One region of the Streptomyces sp. NBC_01244 genome, then DNA from elsewhere that is predicted to be linked to it. Evidence: riboswitches for the same ligand, from Rfam matches in the RefSeq annotation. Region 1 holds a riboswitch; the other holds the start of a gene.
The links. Region 1 has a riboswitch for guanidine ahead of OG247_RS16285 (DMT family transporter). Riboswitches for the same ligand answer to the same signal wherever they lie in the genome.

Region 1 (5,835 bases):
GCGGCCCGGATAATGGCTGCATGACCTCCACGCAGCCCAGCCGCCTGATCCTCGCCACGCGCAACGCGGGCAAGGTCACCGAACTCCGCGCCATCCTGTCCGCCGCCGGCCTGCCGCACGAGCTGGTCGGCGCGGACGCGTACCCGGAGATCCCGGACGTCAAGGAAACCGGCGTCACCTTCGCCGAGAACGCCCTCCTCAAGGCCCACGCCCTGGCCCAGGCGACGGGCCTCCCGGCCGTGGCCGACGACTCGGGCCTCTGCGTGGACGTGTTGAACGGCGCCCCGGGCATCTTCTCGGCCCGCTGGGCCGGCGCCCACGGCGACGACGCCGCGAACCTGGCGCTCCTGTTGTCCCAGCTCGGCGACATCGACGACGAACACCGCGGCGCCCACTTCTTCTGCGCGGCCGCCCTCGCCCTCCCGGACGGCACGGAACGCGTGGTCGAAGGCCGCCTCCTGGGCACGCTGCGCCACACCCCGGCGGGCACGGGCGGCTTCGGCTACGACCCGATCCTCCAGCCCCTGGGCGAGTCCCGCACCTGCGCGGAACTCACGGCGGCAGAAAAGAACGCCATCTCCCACCGAGGCCAGGCCTTCCGCGCCCTGGTCCCGGCGGTCCGGGAACTGTTGGGCTGACGAAGCCCGGATGCGCCGACGGCCGGCCACCCCGCGAGGGGTGACCGGCCGTTGCTGTGGGCCCGGTGGGATTTGAACCCACGACACACCGGATCTAAACCGGCGCCCTCTAGCCAGCTGGGGTACGGACCCGCACCACCACCTTACTGGTCGGCGACGGTTCGTTGCGAAGGGATGGGTGTCCTTGATCGATTGGCGAAGGTCGGGGTCTGGCTGTGGCAGGAAGGGCACAAGTAGCGGAGGTTCTCACGGCGGTTGTCGAGCCGGTCGCCGTTCACGTGGTCGATCTCCAGAACGAGCCTCCGGCCCCGCCAAACGTTCCCAGTGCCGCACTCCACACACAGGTGCGGTACGCCGAGGTCGTCCAGAGCTCGGCGGAGTGTCACCGTCTTCGTGCGCGAGGAACCGGCTTCGAGGCGCCTCAGGATCTCGGCCGAGGGCATCCGCGCGGGGGAGGGGCGTCCGATGGCGTGTCCCTGGCCGGTGAAGTGCTCTGTCGACAGCCCGTATTCGCTGATGCTCCGCCTGGCCTTGGCGCGTGCGGCACCGTCGAGGGGGTGGTGTCCGAGTGTGCGCATGACCCCGGCCATGCTCATCGAGTCGGCGACGGCGTGCGCGATGTCCCCGCGGGCGAAGAGGTGACGTGATGAAGGAGCGTGTCGCGGTGGGAAGTGCGAGGTGTCTATCCCGAACCGATCGAGGAGTTTGGTGATGTGGGCGCGGGCGCTGTTGTACGGCTCGACGCCCATGTGGGCGAGCATTCCGGCGATCTCGACCGAGCATGCGGCGGCTTCGCGCAGCCTCTCCTCCGTGTAGTGCTGGCGGACCCGGTCGGGGAGCGGCTCGTCGACGAAATGGGACGTGTCGATGCCGTAGTGAGCGAGTCTGTCGCGCAGATACCTACGCGGACCTGCCAGCAGCGGGGCCTCCAGAAGCCGCATGAGGTCGACCAGGCTGGTGGCCCGTGGCGCCGTCCGGCTCAGCAGGTCCCGCGTGTACTTGACCTCGCTCATGCCGCCCTCCTGGCTTTGCGGCCCCGGTACGTGTCCGTAGCTGCATGGCAGTTGGGGCACAGGAGCCGGAGGTTTTCCTGTCGGTTGTCCCACCACTCGCCATTGATGTGATCGACCTCGTGTCGGAGGGGCTTGTCGTTCCACACCGTGCCGATGCCGCACTCGTCGCATTCCTCGGGAACACCGACCTTCCGCAACTCTCGGCGTAGCCGATCGCCAGGGATTCGGCCGTCCTGCGGATCCCTGAGTGAGAGCGCTGGTCCGAGCGACCCCTTGGGGCGCCTTCGGGTCGTGACGAAATGCGAGGTGTCGATGCCGAGAGCGGCGATCCGCCGCGAGATGTGTGTCTGGTTGCCGCCGACGTTGTTGATGCCGAGTCGGCCTATCACCTCCGAGATGGACGTGGACGCGGCCACCAGCTCGCGGAGTCGCTCCTCCGTGTGCCGTGCCCATCCCGTCGGAAAGTGGGAGCAGTCGATCCCCGCTTCCCGCATCTTCGCCTGCAGGTAGCGCCTGCTTCCACTGGTTGCCGTGCCGCCGCACCAGCGGACGGCGTCGTCCCAGGTGTTCGTCTCGCGGGCTGCTTCTTGCAGGAGCTCGCGCGTGTACCGGACTGTCATTGCCTCCCCCTATCGGCCGCGCGTGCGGCCCTCGTACGGAGTAACGGACCGATAGTCGGACAGTTACGGCTGATTTCGTCCGGAAAGCAGAGCGGCCCGCACCGGGTGGGTGCGGGCCGCTTCGGCAGGAGCGGGGCGGGATCAGATGCCCAGGTCCTTGATGATCTTGGCTACGTGGCCCGTGGCCTTGACGTTGTAGAGGGCGCGTTCGACCTTGCCCTCCTCGTCGACGATCACCGTGGAGCGGATGACTCCGGTGACGGTCTTGCCGTACAGCTTCTTCTCGCCGAACGCCCCGTAGGCCGTCAGAACCTCCTTGGAGGGGTCGCTGACCAGGGTGACCTTCAGGTGCTCCTGCTCGCGGAACTTCGCCAGCTTCTCCGGCTTGTCCGGGGAGATGCCGATGACGTCGTAGCCGGCCGTGGCAAGGACGGCCAGGTTGTCCGTGAAGTCGCAGGCCTGCTTGGTGCAGCCCGGGGTCAGGGCGGTCGGGTAGAAGTACACGATCACCTTGCGGCCCTTGTGGTCGGCGAGCGAGATCTCGTTGCCGTCCGCGTCGGGCAGGGTGAAGGCGGGGGCGATGTCGCCCGGCTCAAGTCGCTCGCTCATTCTCAACAGTCTCCTCGGGAGGGGATCGGTACGGTGTCGAGACTAAGCTGCTGACAGACTGTTCATGGTGGGCTACGCCCGCCGAGGGACCGACCACGACGACGGAGGCAGCGCGGTGCCGGAAGCCAGGACCCCCGCACAGATCGAGGCGGACATCGTCCGCCGCCGCGAGCAGCTCGCCGAGGCGCTCGACGAGATCGGGGTGCGCATGCACCCCAAGACGATCGTCGGGGACGCCAAGGCGAAGATGGTCAGCAACGTCGACCATGTCGTCGGACGTGCGGTGGCCACGGTGAACCGCCTCGTCACCGATGCGCGCGACGGGCTGCGTCACGACGACGGCGCCCCGCGCGTCGAGCGGATCGTGCCGGTCGCACTGCTCGCGGCCGGCGTCGTGGGCCTGCTGGTGATGTCGGCGCGACGCAAGCGCTGATGACCCTGGGGGGTGCGGGGCGGGTGTGGGCGGGTAGGTTCGCTCCGTGAGCGAGAACACCACCACCCACGACAAGCTGCCCATCCGCATGCTGCACGACCGCGTGCTCGTGAAATCCGATTCGCCGGAGGGTGAGCGCCGCTCGGGCGGCGGCATCCTGATTCCGGCGACGGCCGCGGTGGGCAAGCGGCTGGCCTGGGCCGAGGTGGTCGCGGTCGGGCAGAACGTACGGACGGTCGAGCCGGGGGACCGGGTGCTGTACGACCCCGAGGAGCGGGCCGAGGTGGAGGTGCGCGGGGCGACGTACCTGCTGATGCGGGAGCGGGACCTGCACGCCGTGGCCGCCGAGCGGCTGGGGTCGGAAGACTCCACGGGGCTTTATCTCTAGACCACGCGCAGATGTGGGGAATGGGCCGGTGACCATCGTCACCGGCCCTTTTCGTCGGGTTTTGCTACGGTGGGGAGGAACCCCCGACGAGACGCGCCGTACCGGGTGGCTGTCGCGCTGTTGCCGATGGCTGCATGACAAGACGACGCACCCCGTTCCGCTCTCGTTCCGGAGGTGCCCGTCATGGCCTGGATTCTGCTCATCGTCGCCGGTCTGATCGAAGTCGCTTGGTCGATCGGCATGAAGTTCACCGACGGATTCACCCGGCTCTGGCCGAGCGTGTTCACGGGCGCCGGCATCGTGGCGAGCATGGTGCTGCTGTCGATCGCGGTCAAGACCCTGCCGATCGGTACGGCGTACGGCGTGTGGGTCGGCATCGGCGCGGCCGGTGCGGCGGTGGTCGGGATGGTCGCCATGGGGGAGCCCGTCACCGCCGCCCGGATCTTCTTCATCTGTCTGCTGTTGGCCGCCGTCGTCGGGCTGAAGGCGACCTCCGGTCACTGAGTCGCTGAGTCGCTGAGTCACCGGTTCACTGGGCTACTCCAGTAGGTCCGCCGGTGGGCGTAGGCCTTCGGTGGTGCCGCCTTGGGTGCCCGTCGTGGTGCCCGTTGCGGCGCCGCCGTCGGTCTGGCCGCCGGTGTTCTGGCCGCCGTCCGTCTGGCCGCCCGTGGTCTGGCCCCCGGTGTTCTGGCCGCCGGTGGTCTGACCTCCGTCCGTCTGGCCTCCGTTGTTCTGCCCGCCCGTCGTCTGGCCGCCGTCCGTCCGGCCCCCGTCCGTCTGTCCGCCTGTGGACGGGGTCCGGGTCGGGCGGCCCGGCCGGCCCGAGGGGCGGTCGCCCGGTGTTTCCTCCTGGGAGGGGGTCGGGTCCGGGTTCACGGGCGGGGGCGGCGGGGGCTGGTTCGCGCCCGGCATGAGCTCCAGGTCGAAGTCGAGGGGGTCGCTGTCCCCCAGGGCCGTCTTCGTGTACTGGGCCCAGATCCGGGCCGGGTAGCCGCCGCCCCCGATGCGGGCCTCGCCCAGGGCTCCGTAGAGGGATTCCAGGGAGCCGGTGTCCGGGTCCTGGCCCATCATCGAGACGACGGTGACCAGGTTCGGGGTGTACGCCGCGAACCAGGCCGAGCGGTCCTGTTCGGCCGTGCCCGTCTTGCCGGCGGCGGGGTGGCCGGCGGCGAGGGCGGCCGTACCGGTGCCGTTGTCCACGACGCTGACCAGCATGGACGTGGTGGTGTCGGCGGCTTCGCGGCTGACGGCCTGGGCCGGGTCGCGCGAGGGGAGCGGGACGGTGTCCCCCGCCTTGGTGATCTTCTCGACGAAGGTGTAGGGGGTGCGGCGGCCGTGGTCGGCGAGGGTCGCGTAGGCCTGGGTCATGTCCAGGACGCTGGCCTGCATGGTGCCCAGCGCCATGGCCGGTCCCGGGTCGAAGTTCGGGGTGTTCTCGGGGATGCCGAGGGCGATGGCGGTCTGCTTGACCTTGTCGGTGCCGACGTCGACGACCATCTGGGCGAAGACGGAGTTGACGGAGAGGTCGGTGGCGGTGTTGACGGTGATGTTGCCGTAGCTGAGCTGCCCCTCGTTCTCCGGGTCGTAGGGGATGCGGCTGCCGACGACGGGCCGTTTGTTGTCGCCGTTGTAGATCGTGTACGGGGTGATCAGGCGACCGCCCTGGGTGCGGGAGTTGTTCTGGACGGCGGCGGCGAAGACGAACGGCTTGAAGGTGGAGGCCACTTGGTAGTCGTGCCGGGTGGCGTTGTTGACGTACTGCTTGGTGTAGTCGATGCCGCCGTACAGGGCGACGACCTTGCCGGTGGCCGGGTCGATGGAGACGGCTCCGGTGCGTACGACGCGGTCCGCCTTGCGCTTCTCGGGGTCGAGCTTGCTGACCATCTTGTCGTTGACGGCGTCGACCATGGCGGTCTGGCGGGTCTTGTCGATGGTCGTGGTGATGCGGTAGCCGCCCTCGGCGAGGGTCTTGTCGTCGAGGATCTTGTTCTCGGCGATGTAGTCCTTGATGGCCTCGACGAGGTAGCCGCGCTGTCCGGAGAGGCCGGCGGCCGGGCGGATCTTGCCGGGCTCGGGGAACCGGGTGGCGGCGCGTTCGGCGGGCGTCATCCAGCCCTTCTTGACCATGCCGTCG
Region 2 (5,835 bases), 5.0 Mb from region 1:
CGACGTATCCGCGGACCCGGCCCTGGGCGTCGGTCCCGGTGAACGGCTCCCCCGTGACGTTGACCTGCGAGTCCGGGGCCGGGCGCGCCACGGGCTCCCACCACTGCGGTCCGGCCGCCGCCCCGGCGGTCGAGGGGCCGAGCAGCAGGGTGATCAGTGCGAGGACCAGGCCGGTCAGCAGGTACCGGCTTCGCCCGGGGGCTCTTCGTCGGTTCATCCCCATCCCTTCCTTTCATGACGCGTTCATGACATGGCTTGGGTGCGGACCAAGGCCGAAGGCCGAGGCCGACCCTAGGAGCAGCCCGCGGCGCCGTCATTCACTTCGGCGGCCAACCCGTTGACTCTCCGGACCGACCCCCGGCGCCGTCCCGCGGGCGGTGTTGACGGGGGCCGCGCGCCCGCATTGACTGACCGACGTGTCAGCCATCGAGCCGCCCTCCGTCAGCGCGTGCTACGCCCTCGCCGTCCTGAGCGCCACGGCGGAGGGCACCGGCAGGCCGGGTCCCTGGACCTCGCCCACGGACCGGCTCGCCGTCGGCGAGATGCGCGCCCTGTGGGACGAAGTGCTCGGCGCCGTGGGCGCCGGCCCGCACACCGGGCTCCTCGTGGGCGACCGCATCAGGCCCGAGGGCCTGCACATCCTGGGCCACCTCGTCCTCACCTGCGCCAGCCTCGCGGACGCGGCGCGGGCGGCCGAGCGCTACCACTGCCTGGTGAGCCGGTCGGGCACGGTGACCCTGCACCGCCGGGACGGCGTCGGCCGGGTCCGCTACCGGCCGACCGTCGACCCCGCGGCCATGCACCCCCAGCAGGTGGAGGCGATCGTCAGCAGCATGGTGCGGGCGGGCCGCTGGATCGCCGGCGACGGCTGGGCGCCCCTGGCCGTGTCCTTCACCCACCCCCGCAGGGGCTCCGCGGAGCCTTATGCCCGCGTCCTCGGCTGCCCCGTCTCCTTCGACGCCCCGGAGACCGCGATCACGGTCGCCGACGAGGACCTCGACCGGCGCCGGCCCCTCTACGACCCGGCCCTCGACGCCCTGCACCGGGCCTACGCCGACCGGCTCCTGCACCGGCTGTCCGCGCCCGTTACCGTCGCGGAGCGCGTACGGCAGTGGCTGGAGGACGCCGCGCTCGAGGACGCGGGCCCCGAGGGCCCCGCCAAGGAGCTCAGCCTCAGCGTCCGGACGCTGCGCAGGGCCCTGCACGCGGAGGGCACCTCGTGGCGCGCGCTCCTCGACAGCGCCCGCCACGGCCGGGCCGGGCGGCTGCTGGAGACCACGGACCTGCCGCTGGACCGGGTCGCCCCCCTCGTCGGCCTCAGCGGCGCGACGGCCCTGGTCCGCGCCTTCAACCGGTGGGAGGGCATGCCTCCGGGGGCCTACAGGAGCCGGCACCGGCCCGCGTCCGCGGAGCGCGACGGGGCCGGCCGCGGGTGAGGAGGGTCACCGCCGGCGGCGCCCCGCCCGGCCGGCTCCGTTGCTAGATTGTCCGGCGGCCGACCCATGGCCCCGGACGAGACGCGCCGTACCCGGTTACGCACGACGACGCGCGAGGTGCCGCACGAGCGGCGCCTTCCGCTGTCCGCACCCGGGCAGCTTCCTCGTCGAGCAAGATGGGCCGAACGCCATGACCGTGCCACTCACCCGCAGCCTGTACCGGACGACCGCGCACGCTTCCGGGGGCCGCACCGGAACCGTCCGCACCGACGACGGGCGCCTGGACGTCCGCCTCGCCCCGCCGCGCAAGAAGGTCCCGGGCACCACCAACCCCGAGCAGCTGTTCGCTGCCGGTTTCGCCGCCTGCTTCACCTCCGCGCTCGCGGAGGTCGCCGCCGAGTTCGGAGCGGACGCCTCCGCCGCGCGCGTGGCGTGCGAAGTGCAGCTCGGCACCACGGACACGCCCGCGGGCTACGGCCTCGCGGTGTCCCTCACCGTCAGCCTGCCCGGATGGCGGGCGGCGGACCTCCAGCCGCTGCTGCACCGGGCGGACGCGGTCTGCCCCTACTCGCAGGCCGTACGCGGCAACGTACCGCTGACGCTGCTGGCCCTGGACGACCCGGCTTCCGCCGACGGGGCCTGAGCAGCCGGTACGGTGACGGCATGAGCGGATCCCGGCGCCTCGTGCGCACCTGGGAGGTCTTCCCCGGCTCGGGCTACTCGACCGCGTGGGTCGACCTCACCCAGGGCGCCTTGACCGCGCGCGGTCGCTCCGTCGGGCTGGACCCCGAGCCGTACTGGCTGACGTACGCCCTCGAAACCTCCGACGGCTACGTGACCTCGCGCCTCCACGTGACGGTCGAGACGGCGGCGTCGACCCGGGAGCTGGACCTTCGGGGCGACCGCGGACGCTGGACCGTGGACGGCGCGCACCGCCCCGATCTCGACGGCGCCGTCGACTGCGACCTGGGCCTCTGCCCGCTGACCAACACCATGCCCGTGCTCCGCCACGGCCTGCACCGGCGGCCCGGAACCGGACCGCACCACTTCCTCATGGCCTGGGTTTCGGTCCCGGACCTCGCCGTCAGCGCGAACCGGCAGACGTACACGCCCCTCGCGCGCGGGGACCACGGCGCGCGCGTCCGCTACGAGTCCGGCGGCTTCCGTGCGGACATCGGCTTCGACGACGACGGTCTGGTCCTGGACTACCCGTCCCTGGCGGCCCCGCTCACAGCATGACGTGCTTGACCTGGGTGTAGTCCAGGAGCCCGGACAGGGAGAGGTCGCTGCCGTAGCCGGAGTGTTTGACTCCGCCGTGGGGCATCTCGGAAACCGTGGTGCCGTGGGTGTTCACCCAGACGATGCCGGTGTGCAGGGCGCGGGTGGCGCGCATCGCGCGATCGTGGTCGGTGGTCCACACGCTCGCGGCCAGGCCGAAGCGCACGCCGTTGGCGAGGTGCAGGGCCTCGGCCTCGTCCGCGAAGGGCTGGACGCTCACGACGGGTCCGAAGATCTCCTCCTGCACGATCTCGTCGTCCTGGCGGACGCCCGCGACCACGGTCGGCTCGTGGAAGAAGCCGGGGCGCGCGATCCGGCCGCCGCCGGTGACGATCCGGGCGTGGGGCGGCAGGCGGTCCAGCAGTCCCTGTACGGAGGCGAGTTGGGAGGTGTTGTTGAGGGGGCCGAAGTCGGCGCCGGCGCGGAGCCCGGCCGCCTCGGCGGCGAAGGCCGCGAGGAACGCGTCGTGGATCCGGCGGTGGACCAGGAGCCGGGTGGGCGCGGTGCAGTCCTGGCCTGCGTTGTAGTAGGCCACCGCGGCGAGGGCGGCGGCGGTCGCCTTCACGTCCACGTCCTCGTGCACGATGACGGGGGCGTTGCCTCCGAGTTCCAGGTGGACCCGCTTGAGGCCGGCCGCGGCAGCCGCCGCGATCTCCTGTCCGGCCCGGACGCTGCCGGTGACGGCGATCAGGGCGACCGCCGGATGGGCGGTGAGGGCGCGTCCGGTGTCGCGGTCACCGCAGACGACGTTGAGCACGCCCGGCGGCAGGTGTTCCGCGGCGATCCGGGCCAGCAGCACGGACGAGGAGGGGGTGGTGTCGGCGGGCTTGAGCACGGTGGTGTTGCCTGCGGCGACGGCCGGAGCGATCTTCCACGCGGCCATCATCAGCGGGTAGTTCCAGGGGGTGATCTGGGCGCAGACCCCGACCGGTTCGCGGCGCAGCAGGGAGGTGCGGCCCTCGGTGTACTCGGCCGCGGCGGCGCCCGGGAGGTTCCGCGCGGCTCCGGCGAAGTAGCGGAAGCTGTCGGCGATCCCGGGGAGCTCATCGTCCCTGAACTGCTCGGCGGGCTTGCCGGTGTCCCCGGTCTCGGCGGCGGTGAAGGCCTCCGCGTGCGCCTCGATGGCGTCGGCGATGCCGAGGAGGGCGCGCTGCCGCTCCGCCGGGGTGGTGGTGGACCAGTGCCCGTACGCGGCCGCCGCCGCGAGGCAGGCCGCGTCCGTGTCGGCGGGACCCGAGCGCGGGGCGTGGCGGTGCACGCGGCCGGTGGCGGGGTCGGTGAGGGCCATGGTCGCACCCGAGGCGGCGGGCCGGTCCACTCCCCCGATGTGGTTGTGGAGGGGCCCGATGTGGTGGTTGTGCGGGGGCCCGATGTGGTGGTGCGGGGGCCCGGTGCGGTCGTGCGGGGTGTCAGCCACGGCGCAGGGCCTCCTCGGCGGCGGCGCGTCCGGTGCGTACGGCGCCTTCCATGTAGCCGGCCACCCACTGGTCGGATCCGCAGACGTAGAAGGGGGGTTCGTGGGTGCCGTGCCGGGGGCCGACGGCCATGACGTCACCGGGGATCCACTGGGTGACGTACCCCTGGGTCCACGGGTCGGTGCCCCACATGCGGATGAACGTGGCGAGCGGCCGCTCGGCCTCGTCGCCGTACAGGCGCGCGATGTCGGCCAGCAGCTCGGCGGTGCGCAGGGGGGCGGGCATACCGAGGAGGACGCCGTAGCGTTCGGGCGGGACGAGGGCGGAGAGGATGCCTTCGCTCTGCGGCCAGGTGCTGCCGAGGATCCCTTCGCTTTCGGAGAGGCCGCTGAGGCCCCGGTCGCGCCAGAAGGGCCGGGCGTACGCGGCGGTGAACTTGGCTGCGAGGGCGTGGCGTTGGCGGTGCAGGGAGGAGAGACGCTCGTCGGAGACTCCGGTGACGGCGACCGAGCGGAGCGGGCCGGCCGGGAGGGCGCTGACCACGGCTGCGGCGGTGAGGGTTTCGCCGCCGGCCAGGCGTACGGAGCTGCGGCCGGGCCGCCGTACCGCGACCTGCTCGACGGGTGAGCCCGTACGGATCCGGCCGCCGAGGGCCTCGGCCATGCGCAGGGCCACGGTCGCCGAGCCCTCGGCGACGCGCAGGCCTTCCCACGCCTCGTACTCGTAGTGGCCGGTGCCGGGTACGGCGGCGTGTTTGCGGAGGGCCGCGAGCAGCGAGGTCCGTTCGCAGGAGCCGTCGGCGAGGGCGAGTTGGCCGATCTCCCAGAGGCGTACGACGGCCTGGGTGGCGCCCTGGGCGCGGAGCCAGTCGCCGACGGACAGCCGGTCGAGGCGCGCGGCCTCCGGGTGGGACCAGGGGTCGGCCGGGTCGACGGTGGCGGCGAGCGCGGTGAATGCGGTGGTGACCAAGGCGCGGCAGTCGTCGTCGCCGGGGCCGAACCAGTGGGGCGGGTCCGCGGCGGAGACTCCTTCGGGGGTGGCGCGGGCGAGGGCGCCGGGCTCGGCGACGTAGCTGGGGACCAGGGTGAGGCCCAGTTCCGCGGCGAGGGTGGTGTAGGCGGTGTGGGCCCGGCCCACCACCTCCCCGCCGAGCTGGACCAGCCGGCCGTCGGGGAGGGTGGTCTGCTCGACGCGGCCGCCGACCCGGTCGCGGGCCTCGACGACGAGGACGTCGGCCCCGCCCGCGGCCAGGTCGCGCGCGGCGGCGAGACCTGCCAGTCCGGCGCCGAGCACGATGACGTCGTGGTTCATGGGGTGTGCTTCCTTCGGTCGGTGCCGGATGGCAGCGGGGCGGGAGCGCTGGGGGAAAGGGAAAGGGGTGAGGGGGACCGCTGGGGGCCGGTCAGTCGAGGACCAGGCAGTGTTCGGGGTTCCAGCCGATCTCGACCCGCTCGCCGCCGCTCCAGCGGTCCTCCATGCGGGAGCGGACGGTGTTCTGCTCCAGTACGGACACCGTGACGCCGGGGGCCAGTTCGATGAGGTAGGTGGTGGTCGGGCCGGAGTAGACGGTCTCCCGGACGACTCCGCTGACCTGGGCCATGCCCGGTTCGAACCCCGAGAGCCAGATCTTCTCGGGGCGGATCGAGAGGCTGACCCGGCTGCCGTCGGGGACGCCGGACCGGGGACCGACGGGCAGGGCCGGTCCC

Region 2: linked by a shared signal. The riboswitch ahead of OG247_RS38560 (Ohr family peroxiredoxin) and the one ahead of OG247_RS16285 (DMT family transporter) in region 1 are both predicted to bind guanidine.

The regions. Positions count from the first base shown of each region.
Region 1 is NZ_CP108488.1:3,667,371-3,673,205, reverse strand. Features, by position in the region: gene rdgB (RdgB/HAM1 family non-canonical purine NTP pyrophosphatase) at 21-638, shown strand; tRNA gene OG247_RS16315 (tRNA-Leu) at 696-770, opposite strand; gene OG247_RS16310 (HNH endonuclease) at 782-1,651, opposite strand; gene OG247_RS16305 (HNH endonuclease) at 1,648-2,271, opposite strand; gene bcp (thioredoxin-dependent thiol peroxidase) at 2,413-2,880, opposite strand; gene OG247_RS16295 (DUF3618 domain-containing protein) at 2,945-3,313, shown strand; gene OG247_RS16290 (GroES family chaperonin) at 3,360-3,701, shown strand; guanidine-III (ykkC-III) riboswitch at 3,760-3,853, shown strand; gene OG247_RS16285 (DMT family transporter) at 3,885-4,205, shown strand; gene OG247_RS16280 (transglycosylase domain-containing protein) at 4,239-5,835, opposite strand, start outside.
Region 2 is NZ_CP108488.1:8,664,402-8,670,236, reverse strand. Features, by position in the region: gene OG247_RS38570 (hypothetical protein) at 1-217, opposite strand, end outside; gene OG247_RS38565 (AraC family transcriptional regulator) at 417-1,436, shown strand; guanidine-III (ykkC-III) riboswitch at 1,489-1,551, shown strand; gene OG247_RS38560 (Ohr family peroxiredoxin) at 1,627-2,079, shown strand; gene OG247_RS38555 (putative glycolipid-binding domain-containing protein) at 2,100-2,675, shown strand; gene OG247_RS38550 (aminobutyraldehyde dehydrogenase) at 2,665-4,002, opposite strand; gene OG247_RS38545 (flavin monoamine oxidase family protein) at 4,124-5,440, opposite strand; gene OG247_RS38540 (ABC transporter ATP-binding protein) at 5,532-5,835, opposite strand, start outside.